Regions from separate parts of the Bradyrhizobium sp. HKCCYLR20261 genome, predicted to be linked through region 2. Evidence: predicted binding sites of a transcription regulator. Region 2 holds the regulator's gene; each other region holds the start of a gene.
What was found. Region 2 encodes PhoB, which activates phosphate uptake and scavenging genes when phosphate is short. Its sites were predicted from a motif close to TGTCATNNANCTGTCAT; they were not measured.

Region 1 (4,209 bases), on a different contig from region 2:
GCACGATCAGGTCGATCGAGACGCCGGCCTGCGAGGCCTCGTACAGCGCGTCGATGATATCGGGATCGACCAGCGAGTTCATCTTCATCCAGATCACGGCCGGCTTGCCCTGGCGGGCAAAGCTGGTCTCGCCATGGATGTGCTCGATCATGCGCTTGCGAAGCGTGAGCGGCGACACCGCCATCTTCTCGATGTCGATCGGCTCGGCGTAGCCGGTGATGTAGTTGAACACCCGCGTCACGTCGCGGCCGATCACTGGGTCAGAGGTGAAGTAGGACAGGTCGGTGTAGATGCGCGCCGTGACCGGATGATAGTTGCCGGTGCCGGTGTGCACATAGGTGGTCAGGCTGCCGCCTTCGCGGCGCACGACCATCGACAGTTTCGCATGGGTCTTCAGTTGCAGGAAACCATAGACGACCTGCACGCCGGCGCGTTCGAGGTCGCGCGCCCAGCGGATGTTGGCTTCCTCGTCGAAGCGTGCCTTGAGCTCGACCAGCGCGGTGACCGATTTGCCGGCCTCCGCCGCTTCCACCAGCGTGCGCACGATCGGCGAATTGTTCGACGTGCGGTACAGCGTCTGCTTGATGGCGACGACATCGGGATCGCGCGCCGCCTGCTGCAGGAATTGTACGACGACGTCGAACGACTCGTAGGGGTGGTGGACGATCAGGTCCTTCTGCCGGATCGCAGCAAAAATGTCGCCGCCATGGTCGCGCACCCGCTCGGGATGGCGCGGCACATAGGGCGCGAATTCCAGGTCGGGCCGGTCGACGCGCGTCAGCTGCGACAGCTCGTTCATCGCCAGCACGCCGTCGACCACGAACACCTCGTCGTCGGTGGTCGCCAGCGCATCCTGCACGAAGTGGCGCAGCTCCTCCGGCATGTTGGCCTCGATCTCGAGCCGGATCACCGAGCCGCGGCGGCGGCGCTTGAGCGCGGTCTCGAACAGCCGCACCAGATCCTCGGCCTCTTCCTCGATCTCGATCTCGCTGTCGCGGATGATGCGGAAGGCGCCCTGGCCCTTGACCGTGTAGCCGGGAAACAGGCGGCCGATGAACAGGCTGGTCGCCTGTTCCAGGGTGATCAGGCGGATGACGCCGTCCTTGGCGCCGGGGAAGCGGATGAAGCGGTCGATCTTGCCGGGCATGCGGATCAGCGCGTTCATCGGCCGGCCGTCGGCGGTGCGCGTGAGCTGCAGCGCCACGGTGAAGCCGAGGCTCGGGATGAACGGGAACGGATGCGCCGGGTCGATCGCGAGCGGCGTCAGCAGCGGGAAGATGTTTGCAAGGAAGTGGTCCTCGATCCAGGCCCGCTCGCTCTTGGTGACATCCTGGCCGTCGACCAGCACGATGCCGAGCTCGGCGAGAAACTTGCGCAGGTCGCGCCAGATCGCCTGCTGGTCGATCGCGAGCTGCGACACGGTCTCGTTGATCAGCTTCAGCTGCTCGATCGGCGTCAGCCCGTCCGGGCTGCGCTCGGCAATGCCCTCGCGCACCTGGGCGCGGATGCCGGCGACGCGGACCATGAAGAATTCATCAAGGTTGTTGGCTGAAATCGACAGGAACCGCACCCGCTCCAGCGCCGGGTGGCGCGGATTGACCGATTCCTCGAGCACGCGACGATTGAAATGCAGCCAGGACAGTTCCCGGTTGATGAAGCGCTCGGGGCTCGAGGCGATCTCGAGCCCGGCAGCCGTAACCGGCTCTTGTGCTGCAATCTCAGTCACTTGCTCAATATCCATGAGAACTCGATCCATATTCGGTCACGGCGCCAAATCAGGGCGCGAGTGCCAACCAGTAGCGCAAGCCGTATGACAGAGGGATGACGTCGCCGGCACCATTGAGGTTCCGGCGAAGGCTGCCGTCAAGATGGCCGGCGGTCACACGCTGCGGAGCAGCTCGGCCGCCAGGGCACGGGTGACGGGCCGTCCGAGCCGCAGCGACTCGTTGTCGAGCATCGCGATGGTCTCGCGCGCAGCCGCATAGGATCGCTCGATGCGGCTCGCCAGGTAGCTCACGACCGTCTCGTCGATCGAAAGCTGCCGGTCGGCCGCGAGCTTGACGATCAGGGCTCGGAACAGCTGGTCGTCGGGCGGCAGCAGGGTGACCACCGGGACGGCGCGCAGCCGCGACCTCAGGTCGGCCAGCGCAATCGGCAGGCTCGCCGGTGCCTCGCGGGCGGTGATCAGCACGAAGGCTTCGTCCTGGCGCGCCAGGTTCAGCAGATGAAACAGGGCCCGTTCATCGAGATCGGCGGCCGTGAGGTCCTCCAGCACCAGCGCGCCGGTGGCGAGCGCCCCGGGGACGGCGCCGGCCTCCAGCGCATGCGCCGACAGCGAGCGGGCGCCGGCCTGCTCGGCCCAGATCGCGGCGAGATGGCTCTTACCGGAGCCGTCGGGGCCGACCAGGAACATCGTCCGGGCCGGCCATTCCGGCCATGCGTCGACCAGAGCGAGCCCGGCCGCGTTGCCGGGACCTTCGAAGAAGTTGTCCCGCGTCAGGCTCTCCTCGTGCGGCAGGGCAAGGGCCAGCTGGCGAGGGGGAATGTGGCTGGCCAAGATCGACGTGCTCCGTAACGTGGCGTGCCCGAGGTCCGCGACAGCTCTTGAGAGGATCAGCGGACTTCAATGGTGCTCATGTGGCGCACCCAGTCGACCAGATACAGCCCGACCGACACGAGCGTAAAGACCGTGACCAGCACCATCAGCACCGCGTCGTAAGGCTTGGGCTCGAAGCCGAAGCTGAGTGAGGCGAGCACGAGCGCGGCAAATCCGACCTGGGCTGCCGTGTTCAGCTTGGAGACCATCAACGGCTTCATCGCGACCGGCCGGTCGAACAGCCAGGAGACGATCACCGCGGCCACGATCATGATGTCGCGCGAGACCACCAGGATGACGATCCAGCGCGGGATGGCGCCCCAGATGCCCAGCGTGACGAAGATCGAAACCAGCAGGGCCTTGTCCGCCAGCGGGTCGAGCAGGGCGCCGAGCTCGGAGCGGAGATTGAATCGCCGCGCCAGGAAGCCGTCGACGGCATCGCTCACGCCGGCCACCACGAACACCAGAAACGCGACCTCCATCTCTCCGGCCGCGATGGCCCAGACCACGATCGGCACCAGCAGGATTCGGCCCAGCGTAATCAGATTGGGGATAGAGTGGGGAATGGTCACGCAGCTGGTCCCGACGACAACTCGATCAAAACTTAACCCACTTCCGTGCGAAGCGAACCGGTCGGTTCCTAGATAGGGTGGGGACGAGCCCCCTGCGAGCCATTGCGCGCAGCCGGATTCCGACGTAACCAGCGGTCAGATTAGGGGTTTTTACCATGACCGAGCGCAAGAACGGGCTCACTTATGCAGATTCGGGCGTCGATATCGATGCCGGAAACCGTCTGGTCGATCTGATCAAGCCCATGGTGCGCGCCACCGCCCGCGCCGGCGCGGATGCCGAGATCGGCGGCTTCGGCGGCCTGTTCGATTTGAAGGCCGCCGGCTTCAAGGATCCGATCCTGGTGGCCGCGACCGACGGCGTCGGCACCAAGGTCAAGATCGCAATCGAGACCGGGCTGCATGGCGGCATCGGGATCGATCTCGTTGCCATGTCGGTCAACGATCTCGTGGTGCAGGGCGCCGAGCCGCTGTTCTTCCTCGACTACTTCGCCTGCGGCAAGCTCGACCCGGAGGCGACGGCTTCGATCGTCGCCGGTATTGCCGAAGGCTGCCGCGAATCCGGCTGCGCGCTGATCGGCGGCGAGACGGCCGAAATGCCGGGCCTTTACAAGGACGGCGACTACGATCTCGGCGGCTTTGCCGTCGGCGCAGCCGAGCGCGGCACCCTGCTGCCGTCGCCGGACATCGCGGCCGGCGACCTGGTGCTCGGCCTGGCCTCCTCGGGCGTGCATTCCAACGGCTACTCGCTGGTGCGCAAGATCGTCGCCCAATCGGGCCTCGGCTTCGATGCGCCGGCGCCGTTCGCGCCGGTGCTGACGCTGGGTGCGGCACTGCTGACGCCGACGCGGCTCTACGTGAAATCCTGCCTGCGCGCGATCCGCGAGACCGGCGCGGTCAAGGGGCTGGCACATATCACCGGCGGCGGCTTCACCGACAACATCCCGCGCGTGCTGCCGAAGCATCTCGGCGTCTCGATCGACCTGACGCATCTGCCGGTGCTGCCGGTGTTCAAATGGCTGGCCGGGCAGGGCGGCATCGCCG
Region 2 (4,209 bases):
GGCAAGTCCACCCTGCTGCGCATCTTCAACCGGATGTACGATCTCTATCCGGGCCAGCGCGCCACCGGCCAGCTGATGCTGGACAACACCAACATCCTCGATCCCAAGCTCGATCTCAATCTGCTGCGCGCGCGGGTCGGCATGGTGTTCCAGAAGCCGACGCCGTTCCCGATGACGATCTACGAGAACATCGCCTTCGGCATCCGTCTCTACGAGAAGATCTCGAAGTCCGAGATGGACGACCGCGTCGAGAAGGCGCTGCGCGGCGGCGCGCTGTGGAACGAGGTCAAGGACAAGCTCAACGCCTCCGGCCTGTCGCTGTCCGGCGGCCAGCAGCAGCGCTTGTGCATCGCGCGCACGGTCGCCGTCCGGCCCGAGGTGATCCTGTTCGACGAGCCGTGCTCGGCGCTCGACCCGATCTCGACCGCCAAGGTCGAGGAGCTGATCCAGGAGCTCGCGGAGAACTATACGATCGCGATCGTCACCCATAACATGCAGCAGGCGGCCCGCGTCTCCGACAAGACCGCCTTCATGTATCTCGGCGAGCTGATCGAGTTCGACGAGACCAGCAAGATCTTCACCTCGCCGAGCGATCGGCGGACCCAGGACTACATCACCGGCCGGTTCGGCTGACGCCGACAGCATTCTTCAGGAGATCAACATGGCCAGTGAACATACCGCCAAGGCGTTCGACAGCGATCTGCAGGACCTGACCCGGCTGGTGTCGGAGATGGGCGGCCTCGCCGAGCGGCTGATCGTCGATTCCGTCGACGCGCTGGTGCGGCGCGACGTGGCGCTCGGCCAGAAGGTGGTCGCCGCCGACGCCGAGGTCGACAAGCTGCAGCGCATCATCGAGGAGCGCGCGGTGCTGACGATCGCCCGCCGCCAGCCGATGGCGGTGGATTTGCGCGAGATCGTCGGCGCGATGCGCGTCGCCACCGATCTGGAGCGCATCGGCGACCTCGCCAAGAACATCGGCAAGCGCGTCGCCGCGCTGGAGAGCGACTTCCATCCGCTGAAGCTGATCCGCGGCCTCGAGCACATGACTGATCTGGTGCAGTCGCAGGTCAAGACGGTGCTGGACGCCTATGCGGCGCATGACCTGCCGGCGGCGATGACGGTCTGGAAGGGCGACGAGGAGGTGGACGCGATCTGCACCTCGCTGTTCCGCGAGCTCCTGACCTACATGATGGAAGACCCGCGCAACATCTCGTTCTGCATCCATTTGATGTTCTGCGCCAAGAACATCGAGCGGATGGGGGACCACGCCACCAACATCGCCGAGACGGTGTTCTATATGATCGAGGGCCAGCAGATCATGGACAAGCGCCCGAAGGGCGACATGACCAGCTTCGCGACCACGATCCCCGGTAACTGAGAAAGACGATTTCGACATGGGTGCGCGAATTCTGGTGGTTGAGGACGAGGAGGCGCTGACGACGCTGCTGCGCTACAACCTCGAGGCCGAAGGCTACGAGGTCGAGACCGTGGCGCGCGGCGACGAGGCCGACACGCGGCTCAAGGAGCGCGTGCCCGATCTGGTCGTGCTCGACTGGATGCTGCCGGGCCTGTCCGGCATCGAGCTGTGCCGGCGGCTGCGGGCGCGGTCCGAGACCAAGCAGCTGCCGATCATCATGCTCACCGCGCGCGGCGAGGAGAGCGAGCGTGTGCGGGGGCTTGCGACCGGCGCCGACGACTACATCGTCAAGCCGTTCTCGGTGCCGGAGCTGCTGGCGCGCGTGAAGGGCCTGCTGCGGCGGGCGAGCCCGGAGCGGCTGGCGACAGTGCTTTCCTATGGCGACATCGAGCTCGACCGTGAGAAGCGCCGCGTGGCGCGCTCGGGCCGGCCGATCGATCTCGGCCCGACCGAATACCGCCTGCTCGAATTCTTCCTCGAGCATCCCGGCCGCGTGTTCAGCCGCGAGCAGTTGCTCGACAGCGTCTGGGGCCGCGACATCTATATCGATGAGCGCACGGTGGACGTGCACATCGGCCGCCTGCGCAAGCTGCTCAATCCCGGCCGCGAGCAGGATCCGATCCGCACTGTGCGTGGCGCCGGCTATGCGCTGGACGATCGCTTCGCCAAGTCGGAGCAGGCCTAACGGGCGAGCAGGCCTGATCGCGCGGTCATGCCGTTGCCGTCTTGATCCTGTGTGATCGAGTTCCCATCATCATGGTCGGACCTCGGCAGACGCAATGATCAGGACGCTCGCTATCTTGTTGGCCTTGTTGCTTGTGGCTGCCGGCAATGCCGCGGCCGCCGAGCTCGAGGACGCCGTCGCTGCGGCTTCGAACGGGCTGCCGGCGGCGGCGTTACGCCGGCTCCAGCCGCTCGCCGCCAAGGGCGATGCGCGCGCGCAGTTCAATGTCGGATTCATGCAGGCCTTCGGCCTGGGCGCCCCGCGCAACCAGGCGGAGGCGCTGGTCTGGTACCGCAAGGCCGCCGATCAAGGGCTCGCCGTCGCCCAGCATTATCTCGGCATCGCCTATTTCAACGGTGAAGGCGCCGCCCGCGATCACGGCGAAGCCGCCCGCTGGTTCAATCGCGCCGCCGCGCAGGGCTTTGCCCAGTCGCAATACATGCTCGGCCTGATGATGCTCGACGGCGAGGTCATGACCCGGGACGTCATCCAGGGTTATGCCTGGCTCGTGATGGCCGGTCGCAGCGGCGTCAGGTCGGCCGGCCGTGAGATTCAGAGAGTGAAGCTCAGCGAAGCGCAGCGGCGCCAGGCCGAGGCCACCATTGCCGCGTGGCGGCCGAAGCCGGAATCGGTCGATGCCGGGATTGCCAATCCGCGCGCGGAGCAGTTGCTCGGTCTCGACCGGCACTTCGGCGACGTCGTCGATCCCACCTCCTGGCCGGCCTCCTCGATCGGTGTCGTGACCGTGGCGCAATACAGCACGGGAGGTTCGTGCACCGGCACGCTGGTGGCGCCGCGCGTGGTGCTCACGGCGGCGCATTGTGTCTTCAACGGCGTCGGGCAGGTCAGCCCCGGCAACGTCCATTTCCTCGCTGGCATGAACAGAGGCACTCCCGCGGCCTCGTCGGTCGCCGACAAGCTGATCGTGGCGCCTGAGTTCATTCCGACCCAGCACGACAAATGGTCGCTGGACCGCTCGCCAGCCGACTGGGCGTTGATCATCCTGAAGGATGCGCTGCCCTCGAAGCCCGTGGCGGTGAAGTCCGTGGGCCGGGATGAGCTCGCGGCTGCGACCAAGGCCGGCGCCATCTCCGAGATCGGCTATGGCCAGGAGCGGCGCTATTCGCCGACCGGCCAGCGCAATTGTAGCGCAAGCATGACCAGGGACGCCCGTCTCCTGACCGTGCATTGCCTTGCCAATTTCGGCTATTCGGGCTCGCCGATCCTGGCCGAGATCGGCGGCGAGCCGGTGGTGGTCGGGATCTTCTCGGCGTTCCACGAGGAGACCCGGCTGATGTTTGCCGCGCCCGCCAGCCAGTTCGAGGCGGCCGTGCGGCGCGAGATCGCCGCGCAGAGCGCATCCGCGCGGTGAGGGGAGGGACAGGAAGAGGAAGAGAGTTGGACACCGGCTGGTCAATGTTTGTGCGTGACCGGATAGCGGATTGCCAAAGCAATGCCGGGGACCTCAGCCGCACGGGCGACGAGGGTTGATTTACAAGTGATTTGGGCGCGGCAGCGCGAGCCTTGCCTTTTGGCGCAGGTCTTGCTCTCTTGTCCGAGTATGACGATTTTGCCAATTGATCATCCTCGCTCCGCGCGTTTCGTTCCGGCTTGGCTGCGGCCGGTCGGGCGTCGCAATGCGATGCTGCTGGCCGGCCTTGTGCTCGCCAATGCGCTCGCCTGGGCCTGGGCGTTCGCGCTCTACGCCGACCGTCCGGCCATCGTCGGCACCGCGCTGCTGGCCTGGCTGCTCGGCCTCCGCCACGCCGTCGATGCCGATCATATTGCGGCGATCGACAATGTGGTCCGCAAGCTGGTGCAGGACGGCGATGCGCCGCGCGCCGCGGGTCTTTACTTCGCGCTCGGCCATTCGAGCGTCGTCGTGATCGCCACGATCGTCGTGAGCCTGGTCGCCGGCGCGGATCTGTTGCGGGAGGACAGTGCGATCCGCGCGATCGGCGGCGCCATCGGCACCTCGGTCTCGGCAGGCTTCCTGCTGCTGATCGCGTTGGCGAACCTCGTCCTGTTCGTGAACCTCTGGCGCCGCTCGCCCCGGTCCGAGACGGAC
Region 3 (4,209 bases), on a different contig from region 2:
TGGCGCGCCATCCGCGCCCTGCCCGGCTTCCAGGGTGAGATGGGTGCCAGGATGAATGCGCAGGCTCCACAGTTGGCGCAAGGGCCATCCGAGCAGGTGCGCCAGCGCGGCGCGGATCGCCCCGCCATGCGTGACGACGAGGACCGACGCCAGTTCGGGTGTCACGAGAATGCGGTCAACTGCGCGCGATACCCGCGCTTGCAGATCGGCCCAGCTCTCCCCATCCGATGCCGCCACCATCGGGTCAGCATAGAAGGCCTCGAGCAATGCAGCCTCTTCCGGTGCGCTCATAATGTCGCTGCGCTTGCGTCCATCCCATTGCCCGAAATCGAGCTCGCTCCAATCCGGATCGACGTGCAGCGCGCAGCCGGTCCGTCGGGCATAATCCTCAGCCGCAGCACGCGCGCGCACCAACGGCGAGCTCACGACGCGGCTCCATTCCCCGCTTTGGGTCTGCCGCCGGAATTGATCCCAGCCCGCCTCGCTCAGCGGCGGATCGGTGCGGCCATCAAGATGGCCGTCTCGCCCCGTGGTCCCGTGCCGCAGCAGATCGATCCGCATCAGGCGTCGCGACCGGACACGGCGGCCTCCGCGAACGTGGCCATGCCGTTGTGGAGCGCGCAGGCGAGCCGGATGATCGGCAGCGCCGTGGCAGCACCCGAGGCTTCGCCGAGCCTGAGATCGAGGTCGATCAGCGGGCGGGCGCCGAGCGCGTCGAGGACGACCGCGTGGCCGCGCTCCGCGGAGCGATGCGAGAACAGCAGCCAGGGCCGGCACGACGGATTGAGTCTGACCGCTACGAGCGCCGCGACCGAGACGATGAAGCCGTCAACCAGCACCGGCCAGCGCCGCTGCGCGGCCGCGATCATCGCGCCGGCCATCGCGATGATTTCGAGGCCCCCGACGGCGGCCAGGACATCGGCCACGGCCGCATTCGGCATCAAGCCATGCCGCGCCAGGGCTGCGGAAATCACCGCGGCTTTCCTGGCTCGCCCGTCAGCATCGAGCCCCGTGCCGCTGCCGACGATGTCGTGCGGCGCGCAGGACAGCAGCGCTGCTGCAATCGCTGCGGCCGATGTCGTATTGCCGATGCCCATCTCGCCGAAGATCACGAGATCGGGCGCGTGGTCGGCCTGCCGAGCGACCGCGCGTCGCCCGGCCTCGCAGGCGAAGGCGACCTCCTCCGGCGTCAGCGCCTGCTCCGCGCTGAAGTCACGAGTGCCGCGCCGTGGCTTGTCGACGGAAACCCCACGCACCGCGTCGACGGCGAGCGTTCCGACATCGACCACCTCCAGCGGACAGCCCAAACTGCGCGCCAGCACCGAGATCGCCGCGCCCCCGCCGGCGAAGTTGTGCAGCATCTGCACCGTCACTTCCGGCGGATAGGCCGAGACCCCCTGGGCGGCGATGCCATGGTCCCCGGCAAAAAGCACCACCGGAACCCGCTCCGCCGCCGGCCGCTCGGAGGCCTGCAGCGCCGCCAGCTCGACCGCGACCTCCTCCAGCCGCCCGAGCGCGCCGAGCGGCTTGGTCAGTTGCGCCTGGCGCGCCAGGGCTGCCTCGCGATGCGAGTGGGAGGGCGCTGGGCATTCGGCGCTGATCCAGTCGGGGAGCAAGATGGGTCCTTTCAGCGTTCCTGGTCGCGGACGATTGCCACCGGCGCACCGCCAAGACAAGCGCATCGGCAGCTTCTGCGGAACCGGCAGCCGGACGACCGCCTCCCTCCGGGCGGCTTTGCGCTGTCATCCAACTGTCATCGAACCATCCGACAGGTGGCTGCCGCACCCAGCCGAAAGACGCTCATGGATTACTTCCGCCGCTTCACCTTCCTGTTCGCCGCACCTGTGTTCGAGACCGACGACCTCGCCGGCGTCCGCTTCAACCAGATCATCGAGGAGATCCAGCGCTCGGGCTTCGAGGTCGTCCGGGCCAGGAAGCTCGAAGATGCCGAGATCGCGGTGCAGACGGATGCGGCGATCGGCTGCATGGTGGTCGACTGGGGCAAGAAGGGGCTGGAGGGCAAGACGGCGTCGCTGATCAACCTGATGCGGCGCCGCGGCCTGGACTTCCCGATCATCCTGTTGATTCGGCGCAAGCGCTTCGAGGATCTGCCGGTCGAGGTGCTCGACTTCATCGACGGCTACGTCTTCCTCTCCGAGGAAACGCCGGCGTTCATCGCCAAGAATCTGATCAGCCGGCTCAAGCAATATGCCGAGACCCTGAAGACGCCGTTCTTCGGCACGCTGGTCGACTATGCCGAGGAAGGCAACCAGCTCTGGACCTGCCCGGGGCATAATGGCGGCGTGTTCTACAGCCGCAGCCCGATCGGCCGGATCTTCGTCGAGCATCTCGGCGAAGCGGTGTTCCGTGACGACCTCGACAATTCCGTGCTCGACCTCGGCGACCTGCTCACCCATGAGGGACCGGCGCTTCGCGCGCAGAAGGAGGCCGCGCAGATCTTCGGCGCCGAGAAGACCTATTTCGTCCTCAACGGCACCTCGACCTCCAACAAGGTCGTGCTGGGCGCACTGGTCACCGACGGCGATCTCGTGCTGTTCGACCGCAACAACCATAAGGCCGCCCACCACGGCGCGCTGCTGATCGCGGGAGGCGTGCCGGTCTACGTCCCGACCGTCCGCAACGCCTGGGGCCTGATCGGGCCGATGCGCTGGGACCTGCTCGACGAGGAGCAGTTGCGGCAGCAGATCCGCAACAATCCGCTCGTCAAGGACCCCGACGCCTGGCGCAAGGAGCGGCCGTTCCGGGTCGCCGTGGTCGAGCAGTGCACCTATGACGGCACCATCCACAGCGCCGAGATGATCCTCAAGCGCATCGGGCACCTCTGCGAGTACATCATGTTCGACGAGGCCTGGGCCGGCTTCATGAAGTTCCATCCGCTCTATGCCGGCCGCTTCGCGATGGGCCTGTCCGAGCTGGGCCCCGATGCGCCCGGCATCATCGCCACGCAGTCGACCCACAAGCAGCTCGCGAGCTTCTCGCAGGCCTCGCAGATCCACATCAAGGACCGCCACATCAAGGGCCAGCGCCGCCGCGTCGAGCACCGCCGCTTCAACGAAAGCTTCATGCAGCACGCCTCGACCTCGCCGTTCTATCCGCTGTTCGCCTCGCTCGACGTCGGCGCGCAGATGATGAAGGGCCGCTCCGGCGAGGTGCTGTGGGACGACACGATCCGGCTCGGCATCGAATTGCGCAAGAAGATCAGGGCGATGCGGCGGGAATTCGAGGAGAAGGAGAAGGATCCGGCGCGGCGCTGGTTCTTCGAGCCGTTCGTCCCCGACCGTGTCTCGATCCCCGATGCCGCGAGCCCCGGCGGCCGCCACGACGTCGCCTGGGAGGCGATCTCGACCGACCAGCTCGCGACCGACGCCGCGCTCTGGCAGCTCGCGCCCGGCGAGGCCTGGCACGGCTTCCCGAATCTCGCGCCCGGTTTCGCGATGACCGATCCGAACAAGCTCACCCTGCTCACCCCCGGCTTCGACCGCGCCACCGGCGGCTATGCCGAGCACGGCATCCCCGCACCCGTCGTCGCGCAATATCTGCGCGAGAACCGGATCGTCGCCGAGAAGAACGACCTCAACTCGCTGCTCTTCCTGCTGACGCCGGGGGTCGAGGCGAGCAAGGCCGGCACGCTCATCAGCGGTCTCGTCGCCTTCAAGCGGCTGCACGATGACAACGTGCTGCTCGAGGATGCCATCCCCGAGTTCACCCGCAAGCGCTACCAGCGCTACGGCAAGACCCGGCTGCGCGACCTCTGCGGCGACATGCACCGCTTCTACCGCGAGGCGGAGGTGAGCGCGCTGCAGGCCAGGCAGTTCCAGCCGCAGCATCTGCCGGAGATCGCGCTGTCGCCGCGCGAGGCGGCCCGCGCCCTGATGCGCAACGAGGTCGACTACCTGCCGATCGACGAGATCGCCGGCCGCATCGCCACGACGCCGTTCGTGGTCTATCCGCCGGGCATCGCGACCATCGTCCCGGGCGAGCGGCTGTCGGAGCGCGCCAGGCCGATGATCGATTACCTCAAGATGTTCGAGCGCGCCTTCAACACCTTCCCCGGTTTCGACGTCGAGATTCAGGGATTGTACAAGGAGATCGACGAATCTGGCCGGATCCGGCTCTACACCTATGTCTGCGCAGAGTAATTCGCCCATGGACGACACCGCCCCCGTTCTCGACACCGAGCCTCCGGTG
Region 4 (4,209 bases), on a different contig from region 2:
TCCGGCCGAGCAGATGCAGAGCCGGCCCGGCCCGCTGCCGAGATTGCCGCCCCCCAACATCCCGCCGCGTCAGCCGGTCCCCACGACGGTGATCACGGGCAACAAGCCTCTCGGCAACACGGCTCCCAACAAGATGCTCGAGCCGCGGCCTCCTGGCCAGTCCAAGATCGTCGACAAGACCGGACCGGCCGCGAATCCGCCTGGCGCGACAAGGATTCAGCGTGATCCCCTCAAACGGTTTCCGCCGGGACGTCCGTTCGAAAGCCGAGAGGCCCGGCGTCCGGTGCCCGGCAATTCCGGTCCGTTCAAGACCATGAATTCCCAGCGCCCGACGTTCGCGCGAAGTCCGTCAACGATGCGCGGCGCTGGATCACCCCATTTTGTCCAGTCCGGCCCGCGTCCTGCGGGTGGAGGATTTGCACGCGGCGGTCTCGGTTTTCGCTGACGCCGCGCGCTTCAGGCAATCAGCTTCGCATACAGTTCGGCATCGACATTACCGCCGGAGAGAACGATCACCACCGTCTTGCCGGCGACGTCCAGACGACCGGCGAGCACGGCCGCCAGCCCGACCGACCCGCCGGGCTCGACGACGAGCTTCAGCTCCCTGAAGGCAAAACCGACCGCCCGGCCTACCTCCTCGTCCGAGGCTTCAACGGCCGCCGACAGCAGCCGGCTGTTGATGGCGAAGGTGATCTCGCCGGGGATGGCGGCCATCAGGGCATCGCAGATCGTACGGCCCTTCGCGTCATGGGCTTCGCGGTGCCCGGCCCGAAGCGAGCGCGCATGGTCGTCGAAGCCCTTGGGCTCGGCGACGACCATCTGCGTGCTCGGAAAACGGGCCTTCACCGCGGTCGAGACCCCGGCCAGCAATCCACCTCCCGAAGCCGGCACGATCACGAGATCCGGCGACAAGCCGAGCGCCGACAGATCCTCCGCGATCTCGCGGCCGACCGTCCCCTGCCCGGCGATCACGAAGGGATCGTCGTAAGGCGGCACCACCGTCGAACCGCGCTTCGCGGCGATCTCACGCGCGATGGCCTCGCGATCTTCGCGGTCGCGATCATAGAGCACGACATCGGCGCCGAAAGCCTTGGTGCGCTCGCGCTTGGCGGCCGGCGCATCCGAGGGCATGACGATCGTGGCATCCATGCCGAACAGCTGCGCGGCATGGGCGACGCCCTGCGCATGATTGCCCGAGGAGAACGCGACGACGCCCTTGGCGCGATCGGTCTCGGGAATCGAGGCAAGCTTGTTGTAGGCGCCGCGGAACTTGAACGAGCCGGTCCGCTGCAGCACCTCCGGCTTCACGAACACGTTGGCCTTCAGCCGATCGCTGAGGACCGGGGCCGGCAGCAGCGGCGTGCGCACGGCAACATTTGCGAGCGTGGCCGCCGCCGCATCGATATCGGCAACGGTGACGGGCAGGATCGGGGCATGGGCTGTCATGCCCTATTTTACCGCGCCCCATCACCGCGAGGCAAGCCGGGCGCGGCCTTCAGGCGGCGCGGGCCGTGAGCTGCGGAACCGGGGCCGGCTGCCGCTGCGGATCGGTCCAGGTCAGGATCTCGAAACGGCCATCCTCATGCTCCACGAGTGCCGTGCAGCTCTCCACCCAGTCGCCGCAGTTCATGTAGCGGATGCCATCCTGGTCGCGGATCACGGCGCAATGGATGTGGCCGCAGATCACGCCATCGGCGCCATGCCGCCGGGCTTCCGCCGCGAGCGCCGTCTCGAATGCGCCGATGTAGTTCACCGCATTCTTGACCTTCTGCTTGGCCCATTGCGACAGCGACCAATACGGCACGCCGAACATGCGGCGGAAGAAGTTCACCAGGCGATTCATCTGGATCGCGAAGTCATAGGCCTTGTCGCCGAGATGGGCGAGCCAGCGGGCGTTCTGCACGACGAGGTCGAAGATGTCGCCGTGAATGACGAGGTATCGTTTGCCGTCCGTTCCGGTGTGCACGATGTTCTCGACGACGTCGATGCCGCCGAAATGCGTGCCGTAATAGCCGCGCAGGAACTCGTCGTGATTGCCGGGGACGTAGACGACCTTGGCGCCTTTGCGCGCCTTGCGCAGCATCTTCTGGACGAGATCGTTGTGCGATTGGGGCCAGTGCCAGCTCGATTTGAGCGCCCAGCCGTCGATGATGTCGCCGACCAGATAGATCGTATCGGCATCGTGGTGACGCAGGAAATCGACGAGAAGATTGGCCTGCGAGCCGCGGGCCCCGAGATGAACGTCGGAGATGAAGAGCGTACGAAAGCGCCGCGTCGGGCTTTCTTCACCAGCAGTCTCAAGTCCCATGCGCGCCCACCTAACAGTCCCTGATGACACCGCAATGACAAGGTCAGTTCGGCAGAACCCATCCTGCCGCTTCCGACACCATGCGCGACGACTCGCGCTGTCCCCCGCCACTGCCCCGCGATACCAGCGCGGTGCGACAATCAGGCGACAGGAGCGGCGCTCAACGGGACATCGCGCGGCCATGCCGCACAAAGATTGTGCGACGGCGTTGGCCTTTCCTGGGGCCTCCAGAGGAGCGCTGCGCGTTCATACTTTCAGGAATACTTTACGACCCCTGGTTCATGTTGACCGAAATTGCCCGCAAAACCCGTTCCTCCCATGGCCAAGGACCGATGACGACGGAGTTCATTCCGGATCTCGCCAGATGGCCGGCATCGGAAACCGAGCGCGGACAGTCCGACACCGCGCGCGCAGCGGTCGAGACTGTCCTGATCGCGGCCGTCGCATCGATCCTTTCGCTGCTTCACACCGGGTTTGCGTTCGGCGTCGACAACAACGTCTTTCACCTGCCGATCCTCGCGCGCCTGTACGACGAACCCCAGTTTCGCGATGACGCCTTCATCCAGTCGCTCCGCCATTTCGCCTCCGGCGTCTGGATGCTGCCGCTCGGATCCGCCGATGTCGGCAGGCAGGAGTTGATCTTTCTTTCACTGACGTTCCTGTCACGCCTGGTCAATTTCCTGGGCTTCCTGTGCTGCGCGTCGCTGCTGGGCATCCATACTCTGCGGGACAGGATCGTCTTCAGCCTCGTGATCTCCATGACCGCGTTCCTGGTCGGAAGCAGCTTTGCCGGGATGGGCGGGCTGTTTCTGAACACTTTCACGCATTCGGAAATCGCCAACGGCACCACCCTGCTCGCGATCTACTTTGCGGCGAAGCGCCGCTATGTCGGCACGATGACGCTGGTCGGGCTGACGTTCTTCATCAACGCCTTCATGGCCGTGTGGCTGGTGCTGCCGATCGGATGCATGGCGGTGAGCCAACTCGTCCGCGGGCAGATCAGCTTGAAGGTCCTGTGCCGGGACGTGCTGCTCGGCCTCGTGCCCTGCCTGCTGCTGACGCTCCCCGTCCTTGCCAACATCCTCGGCAACCCGGAATTCGGCCGGCCGATCGCGTTCGATTATGCGCACTACCTGCGCCAGTATTTCGGCGAGCACGTCCTGATCGACACCATCGCTCCATCCCAGCTGGTCGCCCTCGGTGGAATCATCCTGCTGGGCCTCGCCTCGCTCTACCGTCTCGGCGCCACGTCGCAGCCGCTGCGGGCGGCCTTCGCCGGCCTTCTGCTACTCTATGCGCTCGGCGCGGCGCTGCCGTTGTTGTCGACCTCGCCGACGCTGCTCAACCTCCATCTGCTGCGATCGAGCGGCATCATCCATCTCGTCGCCGGCCTCGCGACCGCTGCGCTGGCGACACGCTGGTTGCGCGATGACCGGCGCCCCCTATTTCTGCTCGGCGCGGTCGTCGTGCTGGTCCTGACCTCACGCACCAATGCCTTCGTCCTCAGCGTTCCCCTCATTCTGCTCGGACCCGCCGTTGTCGAACGCTGGTCGCCGAGTGCAGGTCCCGTTCGTCTCGCCGGCTACGCGGCCATTGCCGTCGCGGCACTGGTCGTGTTTCCGATGGCGACGCGGGTCAACTACGCGGTCGACCGGCAGCTTGCCGAGAGCCTCGCCGAATGGCGTGCTCTCAGCGATTGGGCGCGCGGCGCGACACCGCCTTCGGCGATCTTCCTGACTCCGGCCCGGGCCACGCCGAAGCCTGGTGAGGATCCCGATCAGGAGCGCCGCGACGCGGCGCTGACGCGGGCCAGCATCTTCGAAACGGAAGCCCATCGCCGCGTCTGGGTCGACTACAAGCGCGGCGCGGGGGCGATGTGGAGTCCGTCTTATTACCCCATC

Region 1: ACQR1L_RS28555 (RNA degradosome polyphosphate kinase) is a predicted target of PhoB. The motif match lies at 1,811-1,827, and genes of this name have one in related genera.
Region 3: ACQR1L_RS32215 (Orn/Lys/Arg decarboxylase N-terminal domain-containing protein) is a predicted target of PhoB. The motif match lies at 1,741-1,757, and genes of this name have one in related genera.
Region 4: ACQR1L_RS19695 (UDP-2,3-diacylglucosamine diphosphatase) is a predicted target of PhoB. The motif match lies at 2,332-2,348, and genes of this name have one in related genera.

What each region holds. Positions count from the first base shown of each region.
Region 1 covers NZ_JBNPUZ010000017.1:53,980-58,188, forward strand. Annotated here, with positions in the region: gene ACQR1L_RS28555 (RNA degradosome polyphosphate kinase) at 1-1,741, opposite strand, end outside; gene ACQR1L_RS28560 (chromosomal replication initiator DnaA) at 1,880-2,557, opposite strand; gene ACQR1L_RS28565 (CDP-alcohol phosphatidyltransferase family protein) at 2,614-3,168, opposite strand; gene purM (phosphoribosylformylglycinamidine cyclo-ligase) at 3,324-4,209, shown strand, end outside.
Region 2 covers NZ_JBNPUZ010000001.1:114,820-119,028, reverse strand. Annotated here, with positions in the region: gene pstB (phosphate ABC transporter ATP-binding protein PstB) at 1-633, shown strand, start outside; gene phoU (phosphate signaling complex protein PhoU) at 662-1,378, shown strand; gene phoB (phosphate regulon transcriptional regulator PhoB) at 1,395-2,102, shown strand; gene ACQR1L_RS00540 (trypsin-like serine protease) at 2,197-3,513, shown strand; gene ACQR1L_RS00535 (HoxN/HupN/NixA family nickel/cobalt transporter) at 3,784-4,209, shown strand, end outside.
Region 3 covers NZ_JBNPUZ010000023.1:60,152-64,360, reverse strand. Annotated here, with positions in the region: gene ACQR1L_RS32225 (histidine phosphatase family protein) at 1-561, opposite strand, end outside; gene cobT (nicotinate-nucleotide--dimethylbenzimidazole phosphoribosyltransferase) at 561-1,616, opposite strand; gene ACQR1L_RS32215 (Orn/Lys/Arg decarboxylase N-terminal domain-containing protein) at 1,803-4,160, shown strand; gene ACQR1L_RS32210 (GNAT family N-acetyltransferase) at 4,168-4,209, shown strand, end outside.
Region 4 covers NZ_JBNPUZ010000007.1:352,498-356,706, reverse strand. Annotated here, with positions in the region: gene ACQR1L_RS19705 (caspase family protein) at 1-445, shown strand, start outside; gene ACQR1L_RS19700 (threonine ammonia-lyase) at 457-1,446, opposite strand; gene ACQR1L_RS19695 (UDP-2,3-diacylglucosamine diphosphatase) at 1,496-2,308, opposite strand; gene ACQR1L_RS19690 (hypothetical protein) at 2,641-4,209, shown strand, end outside.